DNA from 2 places in the Streptomyces sp. NPDC101490 genome. Region 2 is predicted to be linked to the other one. Evidence: riboswitches for the same ligand, from Rfam matches in the RefSeq annotation. Region 2 holds a riboswitch; the other holds the start of a gene.
What was found. Region 2 has a riboswitch for cobalamin ahead of metE (5-methyltetrahydropteroyltriglutamate--homocysteine S-methyltransferase). Riboswitches for the same ligand answer to the same signal wherever they lie in the genome.
Positions count from the first base shown of each region.

Region 1 (7,352 bases), on a different contig from region 2:
CGATCCGGTCGCGGACGCCGGATTCGGCGGCGGCGCGCAGGGCCATCGTGGCGCCGGTCCCCCAGCCGTGCAGGACGACCTGGCCGGCGCCCCGGCGGAGGGCGTAGCGGATGGCGGCGTCGACGTCGCGCCATTCGGAGGCGCCGAGGTGGGCGAGTCCGTCGGGGGAGGGCGGCGCGCCCTCGTCGCCCCGGTAGGCGGGGATCAGGACGGGGACCTTGCTCCGGTGGAAGAAGGGGAGGACGTTCAGCGGGTGCTCGCGGGTGGTGCCGAGGCCGTGCAGGGCGATGACCCAGGTGCTGCGGGGGGCGGCGGCCAGCCAGGCGGGCAGGGGGCCGAGTTCGCCGGGGATCTCGGTGTCCTCGTGGGGGATGCCGAGGGCGGAGGTCGGGGTGCCCCGGTGGAGCTGGGGGGTGAGGCGGACGCGGACGCCGGGGGCGACGACGCCGAGCTCGACCCGTTCGAGGCGCCGGACGACGGTGTCGGCGGTGTGCGGGACGCGGTCGAGGACGGGGCCGACGACGGCGTGCAGGCCGTGGCCCTCGATGCCGTAGGTGCCGGGGCGCAGTGAGGCGAGGCCCCGGGTGAGGGTGATCCGTTCGGGGCCGGTGGCGTGCACGGTCAGTCGGGGTTCCCCGGGCAGGGGACGTCCGGACGGCGCCTTGAGGGCGGCGTCGCTGGCGTACCGGCCGGCCGCGACCGCGGCCGCGCCGACACCGAGCAGGGTGGTGACGGCCGCTGCCGTCGCTGTAGCGGGGCGCACGTTCCCAGTCTCGGCAGGGTGGCGGCGGGCTGCCACCGGACGGGGCCGCCCGGGGGGCGGGGAGCGGGCCGCGGGGTCCCCCGGGGGAGTGACATGAGTCTCCTCAGGGGGGTCCCCCGGTCGGATGGTCCGGTCCGGGGAGCGGAACCGGGTGGCGGGGGCGGAACCGGGACAGGTCGTACGTGCCCGGTGTCGTCCGGGATTACCCGGGGTTGCGGGGTGACCGCATCGTGGACAGCGGGTGCCCGGGAGCCGTAAGCGGAATCTGTTGACACCGGATAGAGACACCGTCGCGCCCTACCCAGTTCACCTTCCGTTCACCCAGGTTGCTTACGTTCGGCTGGCCACTGACGTCAAACGATTGCCTGGGTAAATGGAACACATCACGCTGCTGCTCGCCATTGTGGTCGTGACAGCTCTCGTGTTCGATTTCACGAACGGTTTCCACGACACCGCGAACGCGATGGCCACGACCATCTCGACCGGTGCGCTCAAGCCCAAGACGGCGGTGGCCATGTCCGCCGTGCTCAACCTCGTCGGCGCGTTCCTGTCCGTGGAGGTCGCCAAGACGATCTCCGGCGGGATCATCAACGAAGAGGGCATCCGAACAGAGGTGATCTTCGCCGCGCTGGTCGGCGCGATCCTGTGGAACCTGCTGACCTGGCTCCTGGGCCTGCCGTCCAGCTCGTCCCACGCCCTCTTCGGCGGCCTCATCGGCGCCGCGGTCATGTCGGCCGGCTGGTCGGCCGTGAACGGCCCGACGATCATCACCAAGGTGCTGATCCCGGCCATCGCCGCCCCGCTCGTCGCCGGTCTCGCCGCGATGCTGGCGACCCGCCTGACGTACAAGATCGGCGCGAAGACCGAGGAGAAGCACACCGCCAAGGGCTACCGGGTCGGCCAGATCGCCTCCGCCGGTCTCGTCTCCCTGGCCCACGGCACCAACGACGCGCAGAAGACGATGGGCATCATCACCCTCGCGCTGGTCACCCAGGGCGTCGTCGCCCCTGGTGCCAACCCGCCCTTCTGGGTCATCGTCTCCGCCGGTGTCGCCATCGCCCTCGGTACCTACCTCGGCGGCTGGCGCATCATCCGCACCATGGGCAAGGGCCTCACCGACCTCCAGCCGCAGCAGGGCTTCACCGCCCAGACCAGCGCCGCGACGGTCATCCTGGCCTCCTCGCACCTCGGCTTCTCCCTCTCCACCACCCAGTCCTGCTCGGGTGCCGTGATGGGTGCCGGTCTCGGCCGCAAGGGCGGTGTCGTCCGCTGGTCGACCGCGACCCGGATGTTCGTCGCCTGGGGCCTGACCCTGCCCGCCGCGGGTCTGGTCGGCGCCGGTGCCGAGTTCCTCACCAAGCAGGGCCCCTGGGGCATCGCCGCCACCGCGGCCGTCCTGGTCGGCGGCTCGGCCTACATCTGGGTGCTGTCCCGCCGCAAGCCGGTCGACCACCACAACGTCAACGAGGTCGAGACCGACGCCCCGGCGGAGCCCGCGGGCGTGGTGACCACCGCGATGGCCGCCGTCACCCCGCCGCCGCCGGCCGGCTCCTTCGGCACCGTCACGGACGCGGACCTGAAGACGACCATCCCGGCCCCGGCCCCCATCGACCCGTCCGCTCCCCCGGCCTCCGCCGCAGCGGTGTAAGGAACGAACGACATGAAGATCGACTGGGCGGCCCTCGGCTCCGTGTTCGGAGTCAGCCTCGTGGCCACTCTCGCCCTCGTGGGCCTCTTCACCCTCGGCATCGTCGGCCTCTCCAAGCAGGAGCAGGCCGCCGCGCGGGGCGGCTCCGCCGTCCTGGCCCGTACCGGCGCCTACGCCTGCTTCGCCCTGTGCGTCGCGGCCGTGTCGTACGGCATCTACCTGATCGTCGTCTGACGGTCCACGCTCCCCGGAGGCCGGGTGGCCGCACCTCGTGTGCGGCCACCCGGCCTCCGTGCGCGTCCGGGCCGTGTCTGTGGTGCTCCGCACAGTGACCCGTCGCAGGTCAAGGGTGAGTTGACGGCTGTTCTCGGGGCGTGGTGGACTGCCGGGGCCAAGACGGCGGCAGAAGAGGAAGTCCGGTGCGAATCCGGCGCGGTCCCGCCACTGTGACCGGACCCCAGGGGTCCGGGAGCCAGGAACTCTCGCCGCCGGTGACGTCGATCCAGGGCGCGGACCCTGAGTGAGGACAGAGCGCCATGCCCGGCCTCCCCCGTACCACCGGTGTGTTCGCGTGCGGCACCGCCGCCGGTCTCGCCGTGGACCTGCTCGTCGGCGACCCCCGGAGGGGGCATCCCGTCGCCGCGTTCGGCCGGGCCGCCGCCGCCGTCGAGGACCGCCTCCACCACGACCACCGGGGCTGGGGCGCCCTGCACACCGCCGTCTGCGCCGGAACCGCCGTGGCCCTGGGCGCCCTCGCCGCACGGACCGTGCGCGACCGGCCGTCCGCCGCCGTCGCCCTCACCGCCGTCTCCGTCTGGGCCGTCGTCGGCGGGACGACCCTGGGCCGGGAGGCCCGCGCGATCGGCGGGGCGCTGGCCGCCGGGGACCTGGAGGTGGCCCGGGAGCGGCTGCCGCACCTGTGCGGGCGCGACCCGCACTCCCTGGACGGGCCCGCGATGGCCCGCGCCGTCGTCGAGTCCGTCGCCGAGAACACCTCCGACGCCGTGGTCGGCGCCCTGTTCTGGGGCGCGGTCGCGGGCGTGCCCGGGCTGCTCGGCTTCCGGGCCGTGAACACCCTGGACGCGATGGTCGGCCACAAGTCCGCGCGGCACCGCCGCTTCGGCTGGGCCTCGGCCCGGCTCGACGACCTCGCGGGCTGGCCCGGCGCCCGGCTGACGGCCGTCCTCGCCACCGTCGCGGGCGGGGACCCGCGCGGGTCCGTACGGGCCTGGCGGGCGGACGCGGCACACCACCCCAGCCCCAACGCGGGCCCCGTCGAGGCGTCCTTCGCGGGCGCGCTCGGCGTACGGCTCGGCGGCACCCTCGCGTACGGCGGCCGGGTCGAGCACCGGCCGGTGCTCAACACGACGGGCCGGGCCGTCGAGGTGCCCGACATCGAACGGGCGGTCCGGCTGTCCCGCCGGGTCACCGCGCTCACCCTGGCCGTCTGCGTGGGCGGCCGGATGCTGACCGACACCGTGAAGCGGAGGACGAAGTGAGGGGTGGGGGGCTGCTGGTCGCCGGTACGACGTCCGATGCCGGGAAGAGCGTCGTGACGGCCGGGATCTGCCGCTGGCTGGTCCGAAAGGGCCTGAAGGTGGCGCCGTTCAAGGGACAGAACATGTCCCTGAACTCCTTCGTGACCCGCGAGGGCGCCGAGATAGGCCGGGCCCAGGCCATGCAGGCGCAGGCCGCCCGGGTGGAGCCGACGGCGCTGATGAACCCGGTGCTCCTCAAGCCGGGCGGCGACCGCTCCAGCCAGGTCGTCCTGATGGGCCGGCCGGTCGGCGAGATGAGCGCCCGGGGCTACCACGGCGGACGGCAGAAGGAGCTGTTCGAGCCGGTGATGGCCTGCCTGGAGGAGCTGCGGAGCAGCTACGACGCGGTGATCTGCGAGGGCGCGGGCAGCCCCGCCGAGATCAACCTGCGGCGCACCGACATCGTCAACATGGGGGTCGCGCGGGCCGCGCGGCTGCCCGTCGTGGTGGTCGGCGACATCGACCGGGGCGGGGTCTTCGCCCAGTTCTTCGGCACGACGGCGCTGCTGGCCCCCGAGGACCAGGAGCTGGTCGCCGGATACCTGGTGAACAAGTTCCGGGGCGATGTGAGCCTCCTCGAACCGGGCCTCGACATGCTGCACGGGCTGACCGGCCGCCGCACCTTCGGCGTCCTGCCGTACGCGCACGGCCTCGGCATCGACGAGGAGGACGGGCTGCGCGTCTCGCTGCGCGGCACGGTCCGCGAGTCGGTCGTCGCCCCGCCGGTCGGCGCGGACGTGCTGCGGGTCGCCGTCTGCGCCGTACCGCTGATGTCCAACTTCACGGACGTGGACGCGCTGGCGGCCGAGCCGGGCGTCGTCGTCCGCTTCGTCGACCGGCCCGAGGAACTCGTCGACGCGGACCTCGTCGTCGTGCCCGGCACCCGGGGCACGGTCCGGGCGCTGGCCTGGCTGCGCGAGCGGGGACTCGCCGACGCCCTCGTCCGGCGCGCGGCCGAGGGCCGTCCGGTGCTGGGGATCTGCGGCGGCTTCCAGGTCCTCGGCGAGCACATCGACGACGAGGTCGAGTCGAGGGCGGGGGCCGTCGCCGGGCTGGGGCTGCTGCCCGTACGGGTCCGCTTCGCCCGCGAGAAGACCCTCGCCCGGCCGACGGGCGAGGCCCTCGGGGAACGCGTCGAGGGGTACGAGATCCACCACGGCGTCGCCGAGGTCCTGGGCGGCGAGACGTTCCTCGACGGATGCCAGGTGGGGTCCGTGTGGGGCACCCACTGGCACGGCTCGCTGGAGAGCGACGGTTTCCGGCGCGCGTTCCTGCGGGAGGTCGCCTCGGCGGCCGGGCGCCGCTTCGTCCCGGCGCCGGACACCTCGTTCGGGGCGCTCCGCGAGGAGCAGCTCGACCGGCTCGGCGACCTGATCGAGGAACACGCGGACACCGACGCGCTGCTGCGGCTGATCGAGGACGGTCCGCCGCCCGGCCTGCCGTTCGTGCCGCCGGGAGCGCCGTGAGCGCGGGCGGGGCCCCGGGCGCGGACGCCCGGACGGCCGTCCCCGCCGGCACCGGAAGCACGGGGTCCCGGACGGGACGCCCGTGGAGCGAACTCGACGAAAGGACCGGCCGATGAACGCCCGGTATCCGTTCACCGCCGTCGTCGGCATGGACGACCTGCGGCTCGCGCTGCTGCTCAACGCCGTCAGCCCGGCCGTGGGCGGGGTGCTGGTCCGGGGCGAGAAGGGGACCGCGAAGTCCACCGCCGTCCGGGCGCTCGCCGAACTGCTGCCGCAGGTGCCGGTCGTCGCGGGCTGCCGGTTCAGCTGCGACCCGGCCTCGCCCGACCCGGGCTGCCCCGACGGCCCGCACGACGCCGCCCCGGCGGCGGAGCGGCCCGCCCGGATGGTCGAACTGCCGGTCGGCGCCTCCGAGGACCGGCTCGTCGGCGCCCTCGACTTCGAGAAGGCGCTCGCCGAGGGCGTGAAGGCCTTCGAGCCGGGCCTGCTCGCCGCCGCGCACCGGGGCATCCTGTACGTCGACGAGGTCAACCTGCTGAGCGACCACCTGATCGACCATCTGCTCGACGCCGCCGCCATGGGCTCCTCGCACGTGGAGCGCGAGGGCGTCTCGGTGCGGCACGCCGCCCGCTTCCTGCTCGTCGGGACGATGAACCCCGAGGAGGGCGAGCTGCGGCCGCAGCTGCTCGACCGGTTCGGCCTCACCGTGGAGGTCGCGGCCTCCCGGGAGCCCGCGCAGCGGGTGGAGGTGGTCCGGCGGCGGCTCGCGTTCGAGGACGACCCGGCCGCGTTCGCCGCGCGCTGGGCCGGTGAGGAGTCCGCGCTGCGGGCCCGGATCTCCGCCGCCCGCGAACGGCTGCCGCAGGTGGTCCTCGGGGACGCGGCGCTGCTCCAGATCGCCGCGACCTGCGCCGCGTTCGAGGTGGACGGGATGCGCGCCGACATCGTGATGGCCCGGACCGCGACCGCGCTCGCCGCGTGGGCGGACCGGACCGAGGTGGACTCGGAGGACGTGCGGCAGGCCGCGCTCCTCGCGCTGCCCCACCGCCGCCGCCGCAACCCCTTCGACGCGCCCGGACTCGACGAGGACAAGCTCGACGAGACCCTGGAGCGCTTCAAGGGCGAGGAGCCCCAGGGGGACCCGGACGACGAGCCCGAGCCGGACGGTCCGGGCGACGGCGGCCCGGACGGCGGCCCCGGCGGGGGCGTACCGCCGCAGGGCGAGGGGCCGGACGCGGTGCCGGACGGCCCGGCGGACGGCCCGGCGCCGGAGGCCCCCGGGCCCGACGCACCCGACGCGCCCGCTCCCGACTCCCCCGCGTCCGCTCCGGCGCCCGCCGCGCAGGACACCGGCGCGGGCTCGGATGCGGGCTCGGGTGCGGGCTCGGGCTCCGGTGAGCGCGCCGCCGTCGCCGCCGCCGAGCCGTTCCGTACGAAGGTGCTCAGCGTGCCCGGTCTCGGCGAGGGCGCGGCCGGGCGCCGGTCCCGGGCGCGGACCGAACAGGGCCGCACCACCGGCTCCGTACGGCCCCGGGGGGCGCTGACCAAGCTGCATCTGACGGCGACCGTACGGGCCGCCGCGCCGCACCAGCGGGCGCGCGGCCGGAGCGGGCCCGGACTCGTGCTGCGCCGGGACGACCTGCGGCAGGCGACACGGGAGGGGCGGGAGGGGAACCTGGTGCTGTTCGCCGTGGACGCCTCCGGTTCGATGGCGGCGAGGCGGCGGATGAGCGCGGTCAAGGGCGCCGTCCTCTCCCTGCTGCTCGACGCCTACCAGCGGCGCGACAAGGTCGGTCTGGTCACCTTCCGGGGCCGGGACGCCGAGGTCGCGCTGCCGCCGACCTCGTCCGTGGACGCCGCCGCCGCCCGGCTCGAACAGCTGCCGACGGGCGGCAGGACCCCGCTGTCGGCGGGGCTCCTCAAGGCCCACGACGTGC
Region 1 covers NZ_JBIWNI010000003.1:59,677-67,028, forward strand. Annotated here, with positions in the region: gene ACIRQY_RS07975 (alpha/beta hydrolase) at 1-763, opposite strand, end outside; gene ACIRQY_RS07980 (anion permease) at 1,137-2,411, shown strand; gene ACIRQY_RS07985 (hypothetical protein) at 2,424-2,645, shown strand; cobalamin riboswitch at 2,773-2,916, shown strand; gene ACIRQY_RS07990 (cobalamin biosynthesis protein) at 2,948-3,910, shown strand; gene ACIRQY_RS07995 (cobyric acid synthase) at 3,907-5,415, shown strand; gene ACIRQY_RS08000 (putative cobaltochelatase) at 5,528-7,352, shown strand, end outside.
Region 1: it holds a riboswitch for cobalamin, as region 2 does, so the genes downstream of both, ACIRQY_RS07990 (cobalamin biosynthesis protein) here and metE (5-methyltetrahydropteroyltriglutamate--homocysteine S-methyltransferase) in region 2, are expected to answer to the same signal.

Region 2 (7,352 bases):
GCGAGCTGCGCCGGATGGGCATCCGTACCGTCATGGTCACCGGTGACAACCCCCGTACGGCACGGGCCATCGCCCGGGAGGCGGGGGTGGACGACTTCCTGGCGGAGGCGACGCCGGAGGACAAGATGGCGTTGATCAAGCGGGAGCAGGCGGGCGGGAAGCTGGTCGCGATGACCGGTGACGGCACCAACGACGCTCCCGCCCTCGCGCAGGCCGATGTGGGCGTGGCGATGAACACCGGGACCTCGGCCGCGAAAGAGGCCGGGAACATGGTCGACCTCGACTCCGACCCGACCAAGCTCATCGACATCGTCGAGATCGGCAAGCAACTCCTCATCACCCGGGGCGCGCTGACCACGTTCTCGATCACCAACGACGTGGCGAAGTACTTCGCGATCATCCCCGCCATGTTCACGGGCGCCTACCCCTCGCTGGACGAGCTGAACATCATGGGCCTGCACAGCCCGACCTCGGCCATCACCTCGGCGATCGTCTTCAACGCCCTGATCATCGTGGCCCTGATCCCGCTCGCGCTGCGCGGCGTGCGCTACACCCCGGCGTCCGCGCACGACCTGCTGCGCCGCAATCTGCTCCTGTACGGACTCGGGGGCCTCGTCCTGCCGTTCGTCGGCATCAAGCTCATCGACCTCCTGGTGTCCACCGTCCCCGGCCTGGGGTGAACGTCCGTCAGGGCGGCATCAGGGAAGGCGGGTCCGCCTTGCCCGGGTGCTCGCGGCGGAGTTCCATGGACGGCATGGACAGTGCGTGGCTCCAGGCCGACCGGCCGCCTCATCAGGCGGTCCGATGTCGTGCGCCCCGCCGCCCGGAGCCGCCGTCCGCCTCGCGCTGACGCGTACTCCGCCGTCCCCGGGGCGCCGTGACCGAACTGGTCCGGCGCCCCTCTTCACGTACCCCCGAAACGAAAGACCCTGGACCGACCATGGCTCCTTCCCCGTCCCCGTCCCTCTCCGGCCGTACCGTCCTCGTCACCGGGGCGACCTCCGGCATCGGCCACCAGACCGCGCGGCTGCTCGCCGAACGCGGCGCCACGGTCCTGCTGCACGGCAGGACTTCGGAGGAGGCCCGCGCCGCCGTCGACCGGCTCGTCACCCTCTCGGACGTGCCCGTCGACCGACTGCGCGCCCACGGAGCGGACTTCACCCGCCTGGAGGAGGTGGAGCGACTGGCGGTGCGGGTCCTGGCCGAGCACCCGCGGCTGGACGTCCTCGTCAACAACGCGGGCATGGCCGCGCCCGAGCAGCACACGGTCACCGCCGACGGCAACGAGATCGCCTTCCAGGTCAACTTCCTCGCCCACTACCTCCTCACCCACCTCCTGGAGCCCGCCCTGACCGGCGGCACCGGCGGCCGGGTCGTCAACGTCTCGTCCGCGCTGCACCGCACGGGCTCGATCCAGTGGAACGACCCGAACCGCACCCGCCGTTACTCCCGGCTCGCCGCCTACGCGCAGTCGCAGCTGGCCCTCACGGTCTTCGCCTCCGACCCGCGCGTCACCGCCGTCTCCGTGCACCCCGGCATCTGCGCCACCAGCCTCCTGCCGCTGTACGCGCACCAGGGCGAGGCACCGGCCGAGGGCGCGGCGCACGTCGTACGGCTCTGCGACCCGGCGACCGAGATCGTGAACGGCGCCTACTACGACCGTGAGCACCGTGTCGCCCCCGCCCCGGCCGCCACCGAGGAACGCACGGTGAAGCGCCTCAGCAAGCTCGCCGGACTCCTCGTCGGCCACACCGCCTGAAGGAGGCACCCGCCATGTCCCAGCGCGCCCGCAAGAAGAAGGCCCGCCGCAAGAAGAAGGCGAACCACGGCCGCAGGGCCGGAGGGAGCTGACACCGCGCGGAGGCCGTGCCCCGCGCGGACCCCGACCGGGCGTCCACCCGCCCGGCCGGGGCCGTCCCCGTACGAGGACGGCCCCGGCCGGCAGCCCCCCGGCCCGCACGGCCCCGCCCCGCACCACCCCGCCGGGCCAGGACATCCCGCTCCGGCCCGCCCCACCGGGGCGGCCCCCGCCTCCTTCGGGCGGGGGCCGCCCCCTCCCCCGTACCCCTGGAGGCATCGTGATCCCGCACCCCGCTCATCAACCCCCGGCCCCCGCGCGGGCGTTCGCCTCCGGTGCGCCGGGAACCGGCGCGCTGGCCGAGCACGTCATCGCCACCCGGCAGGGCTCCTGGTGGACCGACCGTCCGGCGCGCCCCCGGGTCGTCGCCGTCACCTGCGGCGGCCACGCGCTCCTGGCCGGTGACCCGACCGCGCTCGTCCCGGCGGACCTGGCCCCGCTGGCCGGTCACCACGTGGAGGCGTCGGCACGGTTCCTGCCGGTGCTGGCCGCCGCGTTCGACCGTCTGCACCCCTGGGACCGGATGCTGTACGTGCACCGCGAGCCCGGGATGCCGCCGCGCCTGCCGCGCGGGGTGACGGTCCGACGGCTCGCGGCCGGGGACGCCCGCGCACTCGCCGCGAGCGCACCCGACCTCGACCGCGTCCACGCGACCTGGGGCAGCCCGGCGGCCCTCGCCGCCTCGGGGCACGCCTGGGCGGCCTTCCACAAGGGGCGGGTCCTCGCCGTGGCGTGCGCCCGGTTCACCGGGAGCCGGTACGAGGACGTGGCCTGCGCCACCGCCCCCGGGGAGCGGCGGCAGCACCTCGGCCTCGCCTGTGTGGAGGGCCTGACCGCCGATGTCGCCGCGCGCGGGCACACCGCGACCTGGAGCTGTTCGCGGGAGAACCGGGCGAGCCGTCTGCTCGGCTGGTCGGCCGGTTTCCGGCTGGTCCGGGAGTACGTCCACCACTCGACCGGGCCCTTCACCGCCACCGCCGTCAGCGGGACGTCAAATCTGCCCGCCGCCGCGTAAACACCGCGTTGTCCCCGGCGGGTCGGGACGGCCCGGGGTCCTAGCGTCGGCGCCATGCAGCCTCCTGTCCGTACCCCCGCTCCCGTCCCCGGTCCCTCTCCCGCCCCTCTGCCCGGCGCCGCCTCCGACGTCCTGCACGACAGGGGCTGGCCGGGCGAGGCCCGTGCGGCGGCCGTCTGCGCGGGCCTGCTGCTTGGGACGTCGCTGGGCGTGGACGCCGGGGCGTACGGGCTGCCGCTGTCCCACACCCTCGGCTGGATCGCGCTGTCGGCGCTGCTGTTCGTGGTCCTGCTGCCCGCACGGGTGAGCCTGGCCCCGGGGCTGCTGACGGCCCGGGGGCTGTGGGTCACCAGGACGGTCCGCACCGATCTGCTCACGGCGGTCGCGTGGCCGACGGGCACCGCCCGGCGGCTGCGCCTGCGCGACGGGGAGGGCGGGTGGGCCGAGGTGGACCTCCGGGTCCTCCTGGACAATCCGGCCCTGTGGCTGCGGATCGAGTCCGCGGCGCTGTCCGCCCGGAGGCGGGGGACCCTGGTCCACGGCACGGCCGACCTCGCCCGGCTCGCGCTGCGCGTCGACACCGAGACGACCCGCGCCGTCCTGAACTCCTCCGGTCTGGAGTGACGCGCGTCCGGAGGGCCTCAGGACGGCGCGGGTCGCTGTGCGGCGGTCCGCCGGACGGACCGGCCGGCCCTGCTCGACGGCGGGTCCCTCCGGGACGAGACCGGGCGGCGCCGTGGCCATGGCGCCGGAATCCTCCTCGGGTCCGCTCTCCACGTGGTGGACGGCACGTAGGCTGGCGGGGCAGCTGGTTCGCCCCGTCCGCCAGGCGGGGGCGTCGCAAGAGGGAACCCGGTGGGAATCCGGGACTGCCCCGCAGCGGTGAGCGGGAACGACCGCCGTCATACGCACTGGGCCCGGCACACCGGACCTGGGAAGCGACGGCCACTAGGTGAACTCCCCCAGGAGAACGCGCCCGCGAGTCCGAAGACCTGCCCGCTGTCCGCGCGCCGGACACCCCGTGCGTGCGGAACCGCCGAGCCGCGACTCGCGAAGGAGAGTTGACGTGGCAGATCCCGCCGTCACCGGCCTTGCCGCAGACCCCACCGACACCCCGGGCCCCGCCCGCGCTCCCGTTCCCCGTAAGGGGAAGACCCCGGACGACTCCCGGGTGGTCCTCGCCCACATCATGAGCGACCACGACACCAATCTGTACGGCACCATCCACGGCGGGGTGATGATGAAGCTCATCGACGACGCCGCCGCGGCCGCCGCCGGGCGCCACGCCGACGGACCCGCCGTGACCGCGTCCGTCGACCGGATGACGTTCCTGGCCCCCGTACGCGCCGGGGACCTGCTGAGCGTGGAGGCCGGGCTCGAACGGGCCGGACGGACCTCCATGACCGTCGGCGTGCGGGTGACCGCCGAACGCTGGAACAACTCCGGTCCCGTCACCGAAGTGGCCACCGCCTTCCTCACCTTCGTGGCGATCGACGCGGACGGCGGTCCGCGTCCCGTGCCCGCCCTCGTCACCGCGCTGCCCGGCCTGTCCTGAGGGGGACGGGGCCGCCGTTCCTCCGGGGACCGCGGCCCCGTGCCGCACGGATCAGGTCAGGGACCGTCCGGGATTCGGACAACATCCGGCGCTCGTCCGGCGCGACCCGTACCCTGGCGCGTGCAGCTGGTTCGCCCCGTCCGCCAGGCGGGGGCGTCGCAAGAGGGAACCCGGTGGGAATCCGGGACTGCCCCGCAGCGGTGAGCGGGAACGACCGCCGTCATACGCACTGGATCCGACACCGGACCTGGGAAGCGACGGCCACTAGGTGAACTCCCCCAGGAGAACGCGCCCGCGAGTCCGAAGACCTGCCCGTTGCCCGCACGCGGACGATTCCGCGCGCGGTCATCCGGTGACCTCGAGGGCGGGTCGGCGACCATACGGGCGGACAGCCGTGCCATGCCGTGCACGCGCGTCCCTCCGTCTCCGGTCACTCCTTCCGTGTCTCGCCAGGTCTCCGGACCTCAGGGATCCATCTCGTGAAGGAGATCTCCGTGACCACGAACTCCGCGGCACCCGCGGCACGCGCCACCGTGTACGGCTACCCCCGCCAGGGCCGTGACCGTGAACTCAAGAAGGCGGTCGAGGGCTACTGGAAGGGCCGGGTCACCGCCGACGCCCTCCACGCCGTCGCCGCCGGACTGCGCCGGGCGAACTGGCTCGAACTCTCCGGGGCGGGCATCGCCGAGGTGCCGACCGGCGACTTCTCGTTCTACGACCACGTCCTGGACACCACCGTGATGGTGGGCGCGGTCCCCGGCCGGCACCGGGAGGCCGTGGCCGCCGACGCCACCGACGGCTACTTCGCCATGGCGCGCGGCACCCAGGACGTCGCTCCGCTGGAGATGACCAAGTGGTTCGACACCAACTACCACTACCTCGTGCCCGAGCTGGGGCCCGACACCGTCTTCACGGCCGACTCGACCAAGCAGGTCGCGGAGCTGAAGGAGGCCCTCGCGCTCGGTCTGACCGCCCGTCCCGTCCTGGTCGGGCCGGTCACCTACCTCCTCCTCGCCAAGCCCGCCCCGGGAGTGGCCGAGGACTTCCAGCCGCTGACCCTGCTGGACCGGCTCCTGCCCGTGTACGCCGAAGTGCTCGCGGACCTGCGCGCGGCGGGCGCGGAATGGGTACAGCTCGACGAGCCCGCCCTCGTACAGGACCGCACGCCCGCCGACCTGAACACCGCCGCCCGCGCCTACCGTGACCTCGGTGCCGTCGAGGACCGGCCGAAGATCCTCGTCGCCTCCTACTTCGACCGGCTCGGCGACGCCCTCCCGGTCCTCGCCAAGGCGCCCGTGGAGGGGCTCGCCCTGGACTTCACCGGGCCCGCCGCCGCCAACCTGGCCGGGCTCGCCGCCGTCGGCGGCCTGCCGGGGAAGCGGCTCGTCGCGGGCGTGGTCGACGGCCGCAACATCTGGGTCACCGACCTGCAGAAGTCCCTCACCACCCTCGGCACCCTCCTCGGTCTCGCGGACCGCGTGGACGTCTCCGCCTCCTGCTCGCTGCTCCATGTGCCGCTCGACGCGACGGCCGAGAAGGACGTCGACCCGCAGATCCTGCGCTGGCTGGCCTTCGCCCGGCAGAAGACCGCCGAGACCGTCACCCTGGCCGCCGGACTCTCCCGGGGCACCGGTGCCATCGCCGGTGAGCTGGCCGCCAACCGTGCCGCGCTCTCCTCCCGCGCCGAGTCCCCCCTCACCCGCGACCCGGCCGTACGCGCCCGCGTCGGGGCCGTCACCGACGCCGACGGCCGCCGCTCCCAGCCGTACGCCGAACGGGCCGCCGCCCAGCGGGCGCACCTCGGGCTGCCGCCGTTGCCGACCACCACCATCGGGTCCTTCCCGCAGACCACGGAACTGCGCACCGCCCGCGCGGACCTGCGGGCGGGCTCGCTCGACGCGGCGGGTTACGAGGAGCGGATCAGGGCCGAGATCCGGGAGGTGATCGCCTTCCAGGAGAAGACCGGCGTCGACGTCCTCGTCCACGGCGAACCCGAACGCAACGACATGGTGCAGTACTTCGCCGAGCAGCTCGACGGCTACCTGGCCACCCGGCACGGCTGGGTGCAGTCGTACGGCACGCGGTACGTCCGGCCGCCGATCCTCGCCGGTGACATCTCCCGCCCGAAGCCGATGACGGTGCGCTGGACCGCGTACGCCCAGTCCCTCACCGCCAAGCCGGTCAAGGGGATGCTCACCGGGCCGGTCACGATGCTCGCCTGGTCGTTCGTCCGTGACGACCAGCCGCTCGCCGACACGGCGCGCCAGGTGGCGCTCGCCCTGCGCGACGAGGTGGACGACCTGGAGGCCGCGGGGACCTCCGTCATCCAGGTGGACGAGCCCGCGCTGCGCGAGACCCTGCCGCTGCGGGCGGCCGATCACCCGGCCTATCTGGCCTGGGCCACCGAGGCGTTCCGGCTCACCACGGCCGGGGTGCGGCCGGACACCCAGATCCACACCCACATGTGCTACGCCGAGTTCGGCGACATCGTGCAGGCCATCGACGACCTGGACGCCGACGTCATCAGCCTGGAGGCGGCCCGCTCCCACATGCAGGTGGCCCGGGAACTCGCCGCCCACGGCTACCCCCGGGAGGCGGGACCGGGCGTCTGGGACATCCACTCCCCGCGCGTTCCCTCCGCCGAGGAGGCGACGGCCCTGCTCCGCAAGGGACTTGAGGCCATCCCCGCCGACCGGCTCTGGGTCAACCCGGACTGCGGTCTGAAGACCCGTGGCTGGCCCGAGACCCGGACCTCCCTGGAGAACCTCGTCACCGCCGCCCGCACCCTCCGCGACGAGCTGCCCACCACCTGACCCGCCGCACGTCGGCCGCCCGGAACGACAGCCGTCCCGGGCGGCCGGCACCACCCGCGGAACCCGTCCTGAACACCGCCGCGGGTGGCGGATGTCGCCGCGCTCGGGATC
Region 2 covers NZ_JBIWNI010000016.1:158,791-166,142, reverse strand. Annotated here, with positions in the region: gene kdpB (potassium-transporting ATPase subunit KdpB) at 1-680, shown strand, start outside; gene ACIRQY_RS25555 (SDR family NAD(P)-dependent oxidoreductase) at 941-1,759, shown strand; gene ACIRQY_RS25550 (GNAT family N-acetyltransferase) at 2,079-2,873, shown strand; gene ACIRQY_RS25545 (hypothetical protein) at 2,928-3,497, shown strand; cobalamin riboswitch at 3,716-3,867, shown strand; gene ACIRQY_RS25540 (acyl-CoA thioesterase) at 3,940-4,428, shown strand; cobalamin riboswitch at 4,589-4,738, shown strand; gene metE (5-methyltetrahydropteroyltriglutamate--homocysteine S-methyltransferase) at 4,923-7,241, shown strand.